DNA from 2 places in the Ralstonia sp. 110700041-2 genome. Region 2 is predicted to be linked to the other one. Evidence: predicted binding sites of a transcription regulator. Region 2 holds the regulator's gene; the other holds the start of a gene.
The links. Region 2 encodes FNR, which switches genes on or off when oxygen is low (the NO sensors DNR and NnrR bind a similar motif). Its sites were predicted from a motif close to TTGATNNNNATCAA; they were not measured.

Region 1: a site for FNR is predicted at 2,496-2,509, ahead of ACUXH0_RS06845 (universal stress protein). Genes of this name have one in related genera too.

Annotation. Positions count from the first base shown of each region.
Region 1 is NZ_JBSFAI010000004.1:22,886-30,694, forward strand. Features, by position in the region: gene ACUXH0_RS06820 (VOC family protein) at 1-367, opposite strand, end outside; gene ACUXH0_RS06825 (hypothetical protein) at 485-769, opposite strand; gene ACUXH0_RS06830 (helix-turn-helix domain-containing protein) at 1,239-1,559, shown strand; gene ACUXH0_RS06835 (hypothetical protein) at 1,635-1,856, opposite strand; gene ACUXH0_RS06840 (acyl-CoA thioesterase) at 1,966-2,409, opposite strand; gene ACUXH0_RS06845 (universal stress protein) at 2,592-3,026, shown strand; gene ACUXH0_RS06850 (hypothetical protein) at 3,133-3,522, shown strand; gene ACUXH0_RS06855 (response regulator transcription factor) at 3,670-4,335, shown strand; gene ACUXH0_RS06860 (ATP-binding protein) at 4,311-5,651, shown strand; gene ACUXH0_RS06865 (DMT family transporter) at 5,670-6,533, opposite strand; gene ACUXH0_RS06870 (hypothetical protein) at 6,645-6,800, opposite strand; gene ACUXH0_RS06875 (metal-sensitive transcriptional regulator) at 6,896-7,063, opposite strand; gene ACUXH0_RS06880 (hypothetical protein) at 7,244-7,552, shown strand; partial or broken gene ACUXH0_RS06885 (LysR substrate-binding domain-containing protein) at 7,608-7,809, opposite strand, start outside.
Region 2 is NZ_JBSFAI010000021.1:101,880-109,688, reverse strand. Features, by position in the region: gene ACUXH0_RS25220 (pseudouridine synthase) at 1-1,656, opposite strand, end outside; gene scpB (SMC-Scp complex subunit ScpB) at 1,747-2,589, opposite strand; gene ACUXH0_RS25210 (sulfite exporter TauE/SafE family protein) at 3,077-3,820, opposite strand; gene fnr (fumarate/nitrate reduction transcriptional regulator Fnr) at 3,997-4,725, shown strand; gene ACUXH0_RS25200 (hypothetical protein) at 4,747-5,001, opposite strand; gene ACUXH0_RS25195 (FixH family protein) at 4,998-5,225, opposite strand; gene ccoG (cytochrome c oxidase accessory protein CcoG) at 5,252-6,715, opposite strand; gene ccoP (cytochrome-c oxidase, cbb3-type subunit III) at 6,712-7,635, opposite strand; gene ACUXH0_RS25180 (cbb3-type cytochrome oxidase subunit 3) at 7,648-7,809, opposite strand, start outside.

The DNA.
Region 1 (7,809 bases), on a different contig from region 2:
GAAAGAAGTGCCATCGCAAATCGCCACGCGTCACTTCAAGCAATTCGTGCTGCGGTGATTCGCTTACGTTGCGCGCCAGATCCGGAACGCTCGCGACCCAGCCGAACAACCGTGGCGCCTCTTCCAATGTGCCTTCCCGCGTCAGGCGGTCGAGCGCAAACCAGCGCGTCCTGTTGGGCGCCGCCGCCTCCGGGTCGATGGCGATGAACTCCAGAAAGACGCCGGGCGCAATCCGCGTGACCAGGTTGTGCGTGCCCATCAAGGGATGCTTGCCGCCGGCAGGCAGCTCCACGCCGAACCGCTGCGAGGCATAGGCCTGCGCTTGCTCAAGCGATTGCGCAACGACGGCAATGTGATCGAGCTTCAAGATGGCTCCCGCTGTGTCCTTCTCAAATGTGAGGGCCCAGCATGCCACAGCGCCTTCCACGGCGTTGCGGCGTGGTGCCGGCATCCCCGCCAGTCTCGGGGATGTGTCCAACTGTTCTTATGCGGCGGAAACCCGCCGGCGCTCGATGGCGGCCAGCACCTCCCACGTGTGCGGATCTACGTCGCTCCCCCCGAGCGACATCGAAAGATACGCGTCGATGGCATCGATAAAGCCTTTCACGAATGCCGGCGGATACGCGTGTTCCGAAAAATACGTGAGCTGCTCGCGCAGCCTGCCGGGCCGGCAATGCCCAGGGTCGCGCATGACGCTGTGCGTGCGGCACAGAAACGCGCGCGCTGACACCGCGCCATCCAGGTAGAGGCGGTTTTTGGTCAGCGACATGCGGCACCTCCCGGTTGTGTAGGAAGCCTGCAGCGCCAAGGCGGTGGGGAAGGGTAAGACGCGGGGCGATGCCCGCTGAGTGCGGTAGCCATGTGGCCTCCTGTGGTGATTGCAGGAGACCCGCCATTCGCTGCGAAACGAGGGTGGCGGGCCTGACGACAGGGTTCGCAGACCGGCCACCACAGGAAACCGGCAGACCCGAAGGTCTCCCTGCCCGGCCCGCCGCAAAAGAAGCATAGGCGTGCGCAAGCACCGGACATGAAAACGCCGCGCGAAAGGCGGCTGTCCGTCTGTGGTGAGCGTGGACGGGCTGCGAAACCCGGTCACCGTTGGTGCGGTGACGGTGGGGATTATATGGTCACGGTCTTCTCCAAAGAAGCGCTATGCCATGAGTTGCGGCCAATTCCGATAGCGATGACTCTCATTGCTCGCTAAGTTTGTGCGCTGCCCCGCATCGACGAAATTTGCAATGACTAAGACACGATTCAAGAGCGACGCATCTGAGGCCATTCACAGCCTCGCCTCCGACCTGTATCGCGCCAAGCTCATCGATAAGAAGACCATGCGCGAATACGACGACCTGTGCATCGAGCCTGTGCCGGAATTCGACGCGAAGACAATCGCGCGTATCCGAAAATCCGTGAATGTCAGCCAAAGCGTATTCGCTGCATATCTCAACACCACTGCTTCGACGGTGCGCCAGTGGGAGCAAGGTGACAAGAAACCTAGCGGCATGGCCGCACGCCTCCTGCAGCTGGTGCAGAAGCACGGACTGGCCGTGTTCTCCTGATTCGTCAACGCTCGAGACAAACAAAAACCCCGCCAACCGGCGGGGTCCCCCAAATCCTTTTGAGCCTGCAAGCAATCAAGCCTGTGGCGCAGCCCCATCTTCCGGAGCGGCCTCGGCGCCTTCGGCCTTGGCTTCGTCCTTCTTTTCGATCATCTCTTCCAGCGCGCCCGCGCCCTTGAAACCGGCGACGGCGGCGACGGCCTTGGTCAGCAGGCCGGCATCCGGATCGACTTTCTCGGCGGCTTCAACCGCGGCGACGGCGCCGGCGATCTTGCCCACTTCATCCAACAGTCCCATGGTCACCTCCGCGTGATTGAACGGGAGAGCCATCTTCCCACCGGCAAGGGGCGCAAGTGCAAGCAAAGTTAAAAATTTTCTGCGGGCGTTCGTTTGCGTACAGCGCGCGTCACTCCGCTTCAGCGCCGGCGGGGGTGGCGGTAAGCGCAGCCAAACGCTGGCGGGCGCTGTCGGTAATGGGGCTTGATTGGCGCGTGGCAACGTCGATCTGCACGATCACCGATTGCGATGTCGCGGCGCATTCGCCATTCTGGAAGATGGCCTGCTCGAGCTTGACCGAACTGCGCCCGACGCTCGCCACGCGCGTGCCGATCTGCACGGAGCCGGGCCAGAGGATTTCGTTGCGGAAGTCGAGCACGAGCTGCGCGATGACGAACTCGCAGCCGGGCGCCGCCAGCGGGTTGTCGGGCGAGAAGAGCATCTCTACGCGGCCCGTTTCCAGGTACGTGGCGAAGACGGCGTTGTTGATGTGGCCCTGGCGGTCGGTGTCGCCGTAGCGGAGCTTGTCGGTCGACTGCAGCGGGTAATCGGAAAGGGATGGTGTGGTCGTCATGTGGGGCGCGGCGTCTGGGTCAACTTGCGCATTTTGCCTGCCTTCCTGTGCAAGCGCTGACAGCGTAATCGCACCGGGTGCTTCCGTTGACTCCTATCAACGCGCCGCTTTCAGCAGCGCTTACCGTGGAAACAGATACCAGCCGCGCACGGGCGCGGCGGCACACACGGCAAGGAGGCCACATGAAAACCCTGGTACTGGCAACGGACGGATCGAACTACTCCGATGCGGCCGCCCGCTGCATTGCCGACAAGACGCTCTTCGGCAGCGACGTGACGGTGCACGTCGTGCATTGCATGCCGGACCTCTCCGGCGACATCAAATCGCTCGTCGGCAAGGCAGAGGTTGATGCGTGGTACGCGGAGGAAAGCACCGGCGCCATGGCCTCGGTCTGCGCGATCCTGGGTGCGGCTGGCGTGCCGTTCGAGCGGCACGCACTCGTGGGCTTTCCACCGGAGCGCATCGTGCATCACGCGCAAGGTGCGGGAGCGGCGGCCATCGTCATGGGCTCGCATGGTCGGGGCGTGTTCGTCGAGGCGCTGATGGGCTCGGTGGCAGGCCGGGTGCTCGCCCATGCTGAATGCCCGGTGGTGCTCGTGAAGGCGCCCAAGGCTTGACGGCGGCGGGGCGGTCGCAGCTACGCTCCGCTGCGCGCACCCCCACAGCCCGACGCGGCATGGTTTAGGATGAAGGCACCTTTTTCTTCACATCCTGGGGGACCCCATGTCGCATCGCCGCCGTCTTGCACTCGCCTTCGCGGGCGCTGCACTGTTTGCTGCTGCCACGCCGTCGTTTGCCTATTTCCGCAACGTGCTGGCCAGCACGATCATTGGTTCGATGAGCCCGACGGAGTTGAAGTCGTTCACCAAGGCCATCGGCGATGTGCTGAGGAACACCGCCGACAACACGCCCGCCCAATGGACGTCTGCGGCGACGGGCAAGCAGCCCGCCATCGACGCGACCATTACGCCGCTGGAGTCGAAGACCGACGCCGGCCAATCGTGCCGACGCCTGCAGAGCGAACTCGCGCGCGGCAGCAGCAAAGAGCAGTGGACCGCGTGGCTGTGCAAACAGCCAAGCGGGGAATGGAAGTTGCGGCAGCTGGCGCAGTAAGGCATCGGCCACCGGGCGGCTATGGCTCGTCTAAGTCTGCCTCGGCAGACTGGTGCGGAATCTTCCTCCATCGCTCTGGAGAATCCGCCGAGTTGGCAGGCCCGGCGCGGTGCGCTGCAATCGGTCTGACCGTTCACCCGACACTGAATGCGAGTCCTCCTAGTTGAAGACGACCCGATGATTGGCGCGGCCGTGGAAGCCGCGCTGCAGGACGCCGCCTACGCGGTGGACTGGGTGCGTAACGGTCAGACCGCGTTGGATGTGGCCGCGCACCAACACTACGACCTGCTGCTGCTCGATCTCGGCCTGCCCGGAAAGGACGGCCATGCAGTGCTCGGCAGCCTGCGCGCCCGCGACAATCCTGTCCCGGTGCTGATCCTGACCGCGCGCGATGCGGTGGATGAGCGCGTACGCGGTCTCGACGGCGGCGCCGATGACTACATCCTCAAGCCCTTCGAGATGGTTGAACTGCTCGCCCGCATGCGCGCCGTCCTGCGCCGCAAGGGTGGGGCAGCGAGCCCCGTGCTCACCAATGGCGTGCTGACGCTCGATCCCGCCGCGCACGAAGCGCGCATGGGCGATGCCGAGCCGGTACGCCTGTCCGCGCGCGAGTTTGCATTGCTGCAGGCGCTCATGCTGCGGCCGGGCGCCATCCTTTCGCGCACGGAGCTGGAAGAGCGCATCTACGGCTGGGGCCACGAGGTAGCGAGCAACGCGGTCGAATTCCTCATCCACGCACTGCGCAAAAAGCTCGGCGCGCAGGCCATCAAGAACGTCAGGGGAGTGGGATGGATGGTGCCGAGGGGCCAATGACAGCAGCCACATCTGCGGCTGCATCCGTGCAGCAGCGGCTATCGGTGTGGCTGTCGGTGATCATCGTGGCGGTGGCGGTGCTGGCCGGCGGCTTTGCGTTTGCCTCGGCTTTCCGCGAAGCGTATGAATTGCAGGACGACGTCTTACGCCAGGTCGGGGCGATGTTCGACCCCGGCCACCTGCCCGCACCAGGCGAGGCGGCCGACGCGCCCAAGGTCTCGGACACGGAGGCGCGCGTGATCGTGCAGGTGTTGCCGCCGGCCGGCGCGGTGCCTGCGGCCAGCCCGCCCGTGCTGACCGACGGCATGCAGACCGCACGCCTGGGCAAACGCGACTACCGCGTGTGGGTCCGCACGCTCGCCAACGGCCAGCGCATCGCTGTGGCGCAGGAAACCGCCGTGCGAGACGAAACCGCCCGCGACAGCGCGCTGCGCACGTTGATGCCGTTCCTGATACTTGTGCCGATCCTGCTGCTGGCCGTCGCCCACGTGTTGCGCAAGATGTTCGCGCCCATCAAGCGGCTCGCGCATGAGGTGGACCAACGCGACGAGCGCCAACTGCACGCCATCGCGCCCGAAGCCGTGCCCGACGAGGTGCGCCCGTTCGTGGTGGCGATCAACCGCCTGCTCGCGCGCGTGCAACAGTCCATGGATGCCCAGCACCGCTTTGTCGCTGATGCCGCGCACGAACTGCGCACGCCCCTCTCCGCACTGTCGCTGCAGGCCGAGCGGCTCGGGCAGGCCGCGATGTCGCCCGACGCGCAGGCGCGGCTTGGCACGCTGCGCCAGGGCATCGAGCGTAGCCGCGGGCTGCTCGAACAACTCCTCACCCTGGCGCGCGCGCAAGAGGCCACCGGCGTGCCAACGGGCACCGTCTCCGTCCAGAGCGTGTTCCGCAGCGTGCTGGAAGACCTCATGCCGCTTGCCGACGCCAAGCAGCTCGACATGGGCGTCACCACCGAAGCCGATGCGCGCGTGCATGCCAACGAGCTCGATCTCTTCGTCGTGGTGCGCAACCTCGTGGACAACGCCATCCGCTACACACCGGAAGGCGGTCGCATCGACCTGTCGGTGGCCATTGACGCGGAGGTTGTGTCGATTGCCGTGCAGGACACCGGCCCCGGCATCCCCATCGACGAACGCGCACGCGTGTTCGACCCGTTCTATCGCGTGCTCGGCAACGAGGCGACCGGCTCGGGGCTCGGGTTGTCGATCGTGAGTACGGTGGTGCGGCGACTCGGCGGGGAGGTTGACCTCGGCGAGCCGGATGATCGTGCCAGCGGGTTGCGGGTGACGGTGCGGTTGCCGACCGCCTAGCAGCAACCGCACACCAATCTACCGCCGCACCCGGAATACCACCGCCAACCCCAGCAGAATCATCGCCATCCCCGCCACTGCAACGGGCGCAAGGCGATGCCCCAGCACGAGGTTATCCAGCAGCGCCGTCACCAGCGGCACGAGGTAGAACAGGCTTGTCACGTTGACGAGATTGCCGCGCTGCATGAGCCGGTAGAACAGCAACTGCGCACCCACTGACATCACCACGCCCATCCACAACAAGGCGGCGATGCCGGGCAGGCCGGGTGTGAAGGCCAGTGATTGCGTGGGCAGCGCAAAAGCAAACCCCGCACACAGAACGAGGCTCACCGCATTCTGCAGCGGCAGCGTATCGATGGGCAACTGGTCCAGCCGCTTCTGGCAGATGGCGCCCACCGTCATGCTGAAGAGCGCGGCCCATGCGTAGCCGAGACCGGCCATCGGCACCTGATGCGCATCGGCTCCGCCCACCACGAACGATAGGCCGCCCAGCGCGAGCACCAGGCCGGCCGTCCGCCGTGCAGACCACGTGCGCTCGGTCACCAGCAGCGTGAGCAGCGGCTGCACGCCGAGCACCGTGGCCAGCAGCCCGGGCGTGAGGCCGGAGTCGAGCGCGAGCAGATAGCAAATCGAATAGCCGCCGGTCAGCAATGCACCGGTGGCGGCTACCTTCAGCCGTGATCCCGGCGCCGGCCACCACTGCCCGCGCCGGAGGCGGAGGCCCGCCAGCACCAAAGACGCGAGCGCAAAGCGCCCAACCAGAAACGCGAACGCGGGGACATGCTGCACACCGATCTCCGCAAAGATTGCGCCGCTGCTCCACAGCAGCACGAATAGAACCGTCGCGCCGGAGCCTGCCAGCGCGGCTTGCATGGAACGCATACCACTCACCTGTCGAATAGAGATGTCGGGTTCCGGCGCGCAGGCAAGCGCCTGCCTCGGGCGTGTGCCCGAGCCCTCGTTCAGGTCAACCGGAAACGAAGCGGCTGAGAGTCAGCCGAGCGCGGGCAGATGTGGCGGCGGCGGTGCGCCGATCACGTCGTAGCCCGACGAGACGACAGGAGGAGGGAGGGGCCCGGGCTGCACGCACACGTCATCCACGCGAGCGCGATGGCCGGCAGCGAGGAGGGTGGCGTGAAGTCGTGACATGAAGACGAGGGTCTCTGGGAATCGGTGAAGCGGCACGGCCGATGGCGTTGCGGCAGCCTAGCGGGATCGGCCGCACGGCGCAAGAGGCCCGGCGCTCACGACTGCAGATACGACTTGATCACCTGCATCACTGCATCGGGATCTTCCTGGCGCTGCGCCTCGGCAGGTTCCTTTATCACGTGATCGCTCAGGTGGCCCTCGATGACCGCCGCCATCAGCCCGTTGACCGCACCAACGTCCACGCGTTTTTCGCGAGGCTGCATCCGTTGCCGCGTGGCCTGCGTATCTGCAGGTACAGGCTGGTGCGGCAATTTTTTTCGTCGATGCAGTGTCAGGTTTGCATGTGCACCGCGACCAACCTGTGGGATCCGAGCGGCCACGCTCCGCCAGCGATCCAATGGATGTCGCCTCCGGCGGCACGTTCACTGTACGAGGAGTTCACCATGCATACCCGCCGCATTACTCTGGCCTTGCTCGCCACGCTTTCCGCTTCTGCCGCACTGTTCATCGCGCAACCGGCTGCCGCCGCGCAGGCCAAGTTCGATCCGTATACGCAAGGCGCCGTCGACAAGACGGACCCGTTCACGCAAGGTGCGGATCGCCAGGCCGACACCTATGGCTATCTGTCGTGGAAGTACGATCGCTTCGATCCGTATGCGCAAGGCGCGGATCGGCAAGCCAACGCACACGATGTGCTGGCATGGCGCGGCGATACGAGCTACCCCGGCGGCAACGACGGCTCGCGTGCGTGAATGGCCGCGGTTGCATGAGCGGGGCGCTGGACGACACGCCCCCTCTGCGCCAGCATCAGGCCGCCGGCGTTGCCCCCTCGGCGATGCGGTCGTATAGGGCACGCGCCGCAGGCGACAGCTGCGCCGCCTTGCGCGTGACGAGCACCAGCGTGCACGACACTTCCGGCTCGACCAGTTCGACTGTGCGGATCATCGGATACGCGCTCTTCTGAAGCGCGAGCCGCGGCACCACCGCCGCGCCCAGCCCTTCCGCCACC
Region 2 (7,809 bases):
CGCACCGCCACGGCCGTTCGCACGATCGCCCATACGAGTTCGCGCTGTGAGCGTGGTCGGGCCTCCCACATTGATGTAGCCCATGGACGTCTGCATCGGATCCGGCTGACGCGGGCTGGACGGACGGCGCTGCGCGGGTTGCGCGCGATTACCGTTTTCAACGCCCATACCACGCGACTGGAAGTTGGCTTCCCCCGCAAAACCAGAGGACATCGGCCCCATCAGCACCGGCGCCGGACCACGGCGACGATTGCCCTGGCGGTCTTGCCCACCGCCAGAACTCGCCGTCGGCACCTTCATGCCCAGCGTGCCCATCAGCGTACGCACATCCTCGGCCGACACCTCCTGCCAACGGCCCCGCTTAAGGCCGCGCGGCAGTACGAAGCTGCCATAGCGCGTCCGGATCAGCCGCGACACGGTCAGGTTGACCGCCTCAAACATGCGCCGCACTTCGCGGTTCCGCCCCTCGGTCAGGGCGACGTGGTACCAGTGGTTGACACCTTCGCCGCCGCCATCGACGCAGCGCAGGAAGTTGGCTTCGCCGTCCTGGAGCGAGATGCCGTGCAACAGCTTCTGACGGTCAGTTTCGGCCAGCTCACCCAGCGTACGCACCGCGTATTCACGCTCAACACCATAGCGCGGGTGCATGAACCGGTTGGCGATATCGCCGGAGGTCGTGAAAATCAGCAGGCCCTCGGTATTGAAGTCGAGGCGGCCGACGGCGACCCACTTGCCGGTCTTCATGCGCGGCAACGCGTCGAACACCGTCGGACGACCTTCCGGATCGGACTGGCTGACGATTTCACCCGACGGCTTGTGATACAGCAGCACGCGCGGCGGCTTGTTCGGCAACTTGCGCTGGATCAGCTTGCCGTTCACGCGCACCTGGTCGGTCGCGAGAATGCGTTGACCGATATGAGCCGGCAGGCCATTCACGGAGACGCGCCCTTGCAGGATCAGGTCTTCCATGTCGCGGCGAGAGCCAAGCCCGGCATCAGCCAGGATTTTGTGCAGTTTGGGAGCGTCGTCTTCGGAGGTCAGTTCGCGCGCCTTGGGAGGCTGCGATGCACCGCCGGTGTCAGCCTCGGAGTCGTACGCCCCGGAAATCACGTATTGGAAGACGTCTTCAGAGCCCTTGCCTCCCTTCAGCCCCTTGCCCCCGCGATTCTGGTTCGCGCCGCCTGCCTTGCCTTGCGGTTTGCCGTTGCGGTTCTGCGACTTGCCACGACCCCCGGTGTTCTTACCGCCAGCACCTTCCACACGGTCGTTGCGCTCGGCGCGCTCCAGCGGCTGACCTTCGCCTTGACGGCGGCGGTTCTTACCGAAACGGCCGCGCGGGCCACGTCTCTCGCCCTGGTTTTCTGCTGGCGCCTGTTCGGCCGTCGCAGCACCTTCTGCAGCAACTACCGCCGGCTCACCAGCCGCCTCTTTCGGCTTGCGCGCCCGTGGCGCGCGGGTCTTGCGCGGTTGCGCGGGCTGGCCGGCGTCTGCACCACCCGCATCGGCGGCTTCGCCCTCAGGGCGACCATCCTGCTGCTGGCGGCGCGAAGCCACGAGGTTGCGCAAGCCTCGGCGCAATCCCTTGCGGCGAGGGGTGGCCTCAGTCCCATCACCGCCGTCTTGTCGCGGCGGCTGAGCGTCGGCGTCGGCCGGCATACGTGTATCCATGGAATCTGGCTGGGTGCTCACAACGTCTTTCAAATCTAGGGGTTCAAGCCATCCGCCGACTGCACGGCGGGCATGGCATTACGAATGTTCATTGGCGGGAGCTGCTGGCAACTCGACCGGTGTTTTGTGTTCAGGCCCTGACGCAACCTCGGTCGCACTCACCGCTTGCGCCTCGGTTTCCAGGGCCGGTTCCTCGCGCGGCGCGATCTCAGGCTGCGCCGGCGTTTCACCGGCCACCACAACGGAAGCCTCGGCAACCGGCGATCCGGCCGGTTCCTCCACCGAAGCCGCTGCGCTTTCCGCGCCCTCCGGCGCGTCGTTGACCAACGCTGTCAGCTCTTCCACCGCAATTGCGCCGCCCTCGAACTCAATGGCGCCCTGCTCCAGCAGGCTGGCCTGCGCCTGGGCGCGGGCATCTTCGAGCGGCGGCAGCTCGTCCAGCGAGCGCAAGCCAAGGTCATCGAGAAACTGCTTGGTCGTCGCATACAGCGCAGGGCGACCCGGCACGTCGCGATGACCGATGACTTCGATCCAGCCGCGGTCTTCAATCTGCTTGATGACCTGCGTGTTGACCGTAACACCGCGAATGTCTTCGATATCGCCGCGCGTGACCGGCTGGCGGTAAGCGATGATCGCAAGTGTCTCCATCACCGCGCGCGAGTACTTGGGTGGTTTTTCCGGGTGCAGGCGGTCGAGATACACACGCATCTCGGGGCGGCTCTGCAGGCGCCAGCCGGAGGCCAGTGCAACCAGTTCGACACCGCGATTCAGCCAGTCCTGGCGCAGCTCTTCGAGCAGCACACGAATGGTGTCTGCGGAAACATCTTCGTCGAACAGCTTGCGCAAGTCATTGACTCGCAACGGGTCCTGCGCGCAGATCAGCGCGGTTTCGAGGACGATCTTCGCCTCTTGGGTATTCATCGGGTTGAGCGGCTCGTCATTGCTCGCGCGCGGCCAGTCGCCGTCACGCTTGAGGTTTGTCGTCCCGCCGCGACGCTCGCGGCATTTCTGATTGCTATTGCCCGCCCGGGCCCGGCGCGCGAAGGCCAATTGATTCAATTGGGCCCTGCACCGAAACGCAGTGGCTATGCCCGCAAAGTAAGGGCCGGAGGAGCAAGTTGATCCGGTGCCGGTCAGGCACCACAAGGGCAATTTCTTCCGCCGCCATGTGGACGGATACTGCACCGGACGACTACCAAGAAGAACGGCAGTCCGCCCGAATCGACTGTCCAGGGTGACACTACCGCTGGAAGGCATCGCTTGGCGCCGCGCTTGGGATTGTTGATTTACGCGGGTGGCGAATCGAATTGCTGTCGATTGTAGGGCAATTTCCAGCGGCGCCGCAACCGGGAAGATGATCTAGCCTCCCATCCAAGGCCGGATGGCGATTTACGCGTGCTTTAAACGACTACAGCACCAGACAGAATCCGTGTGCGTTGAGCATCTCTGGCAGCCAGATCGTGTGCACCAGCCCCCATATCCCGAACCCCGCAATGGCGATGCCGGCCGCGCCACGCACCCACCGGCGGCGCGACAAGCCGCGCAGCCACCCAGCGAAGCCAGACATCATCAACAGGTTGGGCAGTGTACCTGCACCAAAGGCGAGCATGACCACAGCCCCGGAGGCAGCGTTGCCTGCCAGCAACGCCACAGCCAATGCGCCGTAGACCATGCCGCACGGCACCAGTCCCCAGGCCATACCCGTGATATAGCGGCGTAGCAACGGCGGCTGACGTTGCAGCGTGCCGCCCAGTGTCGCAGCCCCCCGAGACAGGCGGCCAGCGACGCGGCCGAGCAAGCGCTCAAGCCACACACTGCGCCACGCATCTCCGGCGGAGCGCACGAGCAGCAAAATCCCATAGGTGAGTAGCAATACACTGGCGAAGGCAAACAAGCCGCGTTGAACCGGCAGCCATTGCTGGCGCCAGAAGGTCGCGCCCATCGCACCCATGATTGCGCCAAGCAGCGCGTAGGTGGTCAGCCGGCCGGCATGCATGACGACCTGCTCGAACCATAGTCGGCGACGCGACACGACCCGTACCGCCACAGTTCCACGTTCGGCTGCAAGTGCGATCCCGCTGCACATCGCCAGACAATGCACACCGCCGAGCAATGCGATGAGGAAAACGCTCAGAAGCGCTGCAGCACTCATCTTTCTGACGCTCTTTTGATATGGACCAAGGTTTTTGTTTTACTGTTGCGAACTAAGCGTAATTGACGCGTTTTGCCGCATCGGAAATGTCCGAGGACAAGAAGGTCGCCGTTATAATAAGCTGAGCTGCATCACAAGAATTACTCATTTCACTCTCCCGAAACTCGCCCCCGCCCGTGCTCACTCGAATCGCACTTACCGACCAAGCCTCGCGTTGCTCCACCTGTGTACTCGGGCAAATCTGCCTGCCGGTGGGAATGAACTCGGACGACGTGCGCAAGATGGACGATTTGGTCGGCGAGCGCATCCGCATTAAGAAGGGGCAATCGCTCTATTCGCTGGGGGAGCCGCTGGAAGCGGTTTACGGCATTCGTTTCGGTACGCTCAAAACCCATCTGACGCTCGAAGACGGCCGGCACCAGATCACGGGGTTTCACCTGCCAGGCGAAATCGTCGGGCTCGATGGCATTGGCGATATGCGCCATGTGTCGGATGCCACCGCGCTCGAAGATACCGAAGTCTGCGTGGTGCGCTACGACGAGTTGCAACACCTTTCGCGTCGGCTGCCTTCGCTGCAGCATCAGTTCCTGCGCATCATGAGCAAGGAGATCTCGCAGGATCATCTGATGCTGCTCACGCTCGGTTCCATGCGTGCGGAGGAGCGTCTGGCAGCGTTCCTGCTCAACCTCTCGAAGCGTTCAGCCCAGCGGGGTTATTCGTCAACCGAATTTGTGCTGCGCATGAGCCGCGAAGAGCTGGGCAGCTATCTGGGCCTCAAGCTCGAAACCGTCAGCCGCCTGTTCTCGCGCTTTGCCGAAGCGGGTCTCATCCAGATCCGCCAACGCCACGTCAAACTGATCGACCTGGCCGGCCTGCGCCAGGTCATGAGCGGTCAAGCCGCTTGAGGCTCCTTCCATGGCGCCCGCTCACACGAGCGGGTGTTCATGCGCTTCCAGTTTGCCGATGCCCGGGGACACGTAGAGCGTCAGCGCGCTCGACAATCCGCACAGCAACCAGAACACAAAGAACGATACCGTGTAGACCGCCTGGGCCGACACGGTGATCTGTTCGCCGAAGAAACGCAGGTCGGCGGGGTCCACCACTGCAAAGACCACCAGTTCAGCCAACGCGGCCGACAGAAATGCCGGCCACAGAATCCACATCAGCAGTCGACGCTTCATCGGGCCTCCGCGTGAATACCATGTGCCGGCGCGACGGTCGTCTTTTCAACGACCAAACCGTGGCGCACGACGTTGTCGTGAATAACGGCGTCGGGATGCGACATCGCCAGCCAGATGGTGACGCCGCAGCCGATCATGGCGACAAACGGCCCAGCCATCAGGAGCCACGGCCAGGGCTCGCGCCACCAGGGACGGGCCTGCGCGGAAGATTGCGTTGCGTGCATCGTTGCCTCCTGTTGGGGATGCCGCATCAGCGCGGCACGATGAAGCTCGACGGTTCGCGCAGTACGAGGCTGGCGCTACCGCTGTCTGCGTGGATGACGAAACGGATTTTGTGCGAGCCGGGGGCGGCATCATCGGCCGGCCGGCGTACGCGCACTGGCAGCAGTCGGTTGGCCGCCGGTGGCAGCTCCAGTGTGGTCGACTCGCCACGACCGCCCTGCACATCCAGTTCCGGCATGCCCTCTGCTGTGATGGTCACGCGCATGGGGAGCTCGGACGCGTTCATCAACTGCAGGCGGTAAACGTTCTCGATCTTGCCCCCGTCCACTTCACGCGCCAGTGCACCACGATCACGAATCACGTCAACCTTGAGCGGCTGACGCATGGCCAATGCCACGATGAAGCCGGTGATGAGCACAAGCATGATCCCGGTATAGATCAGCACGCGCGGACGCAGCAGATGTCGCCGGGCGTCCTTCGGGCTGAGCCGATCGCGCATTGCGCGTTCGGACGTATAGCGGATCAGACCGCGCGGGTAGCGCATCTTGTCCATGACCTGATCGCAGGCATCAATGCAGGCGCCGCAACCAATGCATTCGTATTGCAGCCCTTGGCGGATGTCGATGCCGGTCGGGCACACCTGTACACAGATGCTGCAGTCGACGCAGGAACCCAGACCTTGCGCTTCGAAATCGGCGTTGCGCGAACGACTGCCGCGCGGCTCGCCGCGCAGGGTGTCATAAGTCACGACGTAGGTATCGGGATCGACCATCACGCTCTGGAAACGAGCGTAGGGACACATGTAGCGGCACACCTGCTCGCGCATGAAACCGGCGTTGCCCCATGTCGCGAATGCGTAGAAGAGCATCCAGAAAGTCTGCCAAGGGCCGAGCGACAGCGTCCAGGTCTCCATGCCCAGATCGCGGATCGGCGTGAAGAAGCCCACGAAGGTGAAGCCCGTCCACAACGCGATCAGCACCCAGGCCGAATGCTTGGTGACCTTGAGACGCAGCTTGCGCAGGCTCCAACGCTCACCGTCGAGCCGGATGCGGGCAAAGCGGTCGCCTTCGACATGGCGCTCGATCCACATGAAGATTTCGGTGTAGACCGTCTGCGGGCAGGCGTAGCCGCAAAAGAGCCGGCCCGCCACCGCCGTGAACAGGAACAGCGCCAGCGCCGATAGCACCAGCAGCACTGCCAGATAGATGACATCCTGCGGCCACAACACGAGGCCAAAGAGGTAGAACTTGCGAGCGCCCAGGTCGAACAGCACTGCTTGGCGACCATTCCACTGAAACCACGGCAAGCCATAAAAGATGGCTTGCGTGGCCAACACCAGCCAGACGCGCCAACGCGCAAAGGCGCCTGTTACGGCGCGCGGATAGATCTTGCGCCGGACCTCATAGAGCATCTGCTCGGTCGGTGCGTCCTCGGCGCCCGCCGCCGCAGTGGCGGGCGTCATCGGGCGCCAGGCTGGTTCTTTGTCGCTCATTGCGCGTGACTCGTGTTGCTGTTCGACAGACCCCAGACATAGGCCGCCAGCATGCGGATTTTCTCCGGCGAGAGCAGGTTCTCGTGTGCCGGCATCGTGTTGTCACGGCCTTTGAGGATGGTCTCGACGATGGTCGCTTCCGAACTGCCGTACAGCCAGACGCGGTCGGTCAGGTTGGGGGCGCCGAGCGCCTGATTGCCCTTGCCGGTTGCCATGTGGCAGGCCGCGCAAACCGACTTGAACGTCGGTTCACCGCGCGCTGCCTTGATCGGGTCGTAAGCCAGGCCCGACAGCGAGCGCACGTAGTTGGCCACGTTGACAGCCTGATTGCCGTCCACCACCGCTGCCAGCGATGGCATGACTCCGTGACGCCCCTTGGTGATCGTGGTCAGGATCGTCTCAGGCTCGCCGCCGTACAGCCAGTCGTTGTCGGTCAGGTTCGGGAAGCCCTTTGAGCCGCCCGCGTCAGAGCCGTGGCACTGCGCGCAGTTGTTCAGGAACAGGCGCTGGCCGATCTCATGGGCCTGAGGATCTGCGGCGATTTGCTTGATATCCATGCCGGCATAGCGTTCATAGACCGGGCGAACCTGTGCATCGGCCGCAGCACGCTGAGAGGCCAATTCGCCGCGTGTCGAGAAACCGAGCACGCCACCGTATGAACCCAACCCGGGGTAGAGGATCAGGTACCCCAACGCAAAGATGCACGACAGCAGGAACATCCACATCCACCAGCGTGGCAGCGGGTTGTTCAGTTCGCGCAGGTCGCCGTCCCACACATGGCCGGTGTCCTCGCCCGCGCTATGACCGGGCGCAATCTGAATGCGCCGCTGCGAAAACAGCAACCAGACACACCACACGATGCCGACAAGGGCGATCGCAGCGATGTAATACCCCCAGAACTCCGAAATGAAGTCGCTCATGATTCTGTGTCCTTATTGATGCGGGCGCGACGCGTCTGCGCGCGCACCGGCGACCTCGGCCTCATCGGGCAGCAGGAACGGCAGCATGGCCGATTCCGTATTTGCAGCGCGGCGATGCGCGGAGAATGCCCACCAGGTAATGCAGACGAACAGCACGAGAAAGACGGCAGTCGC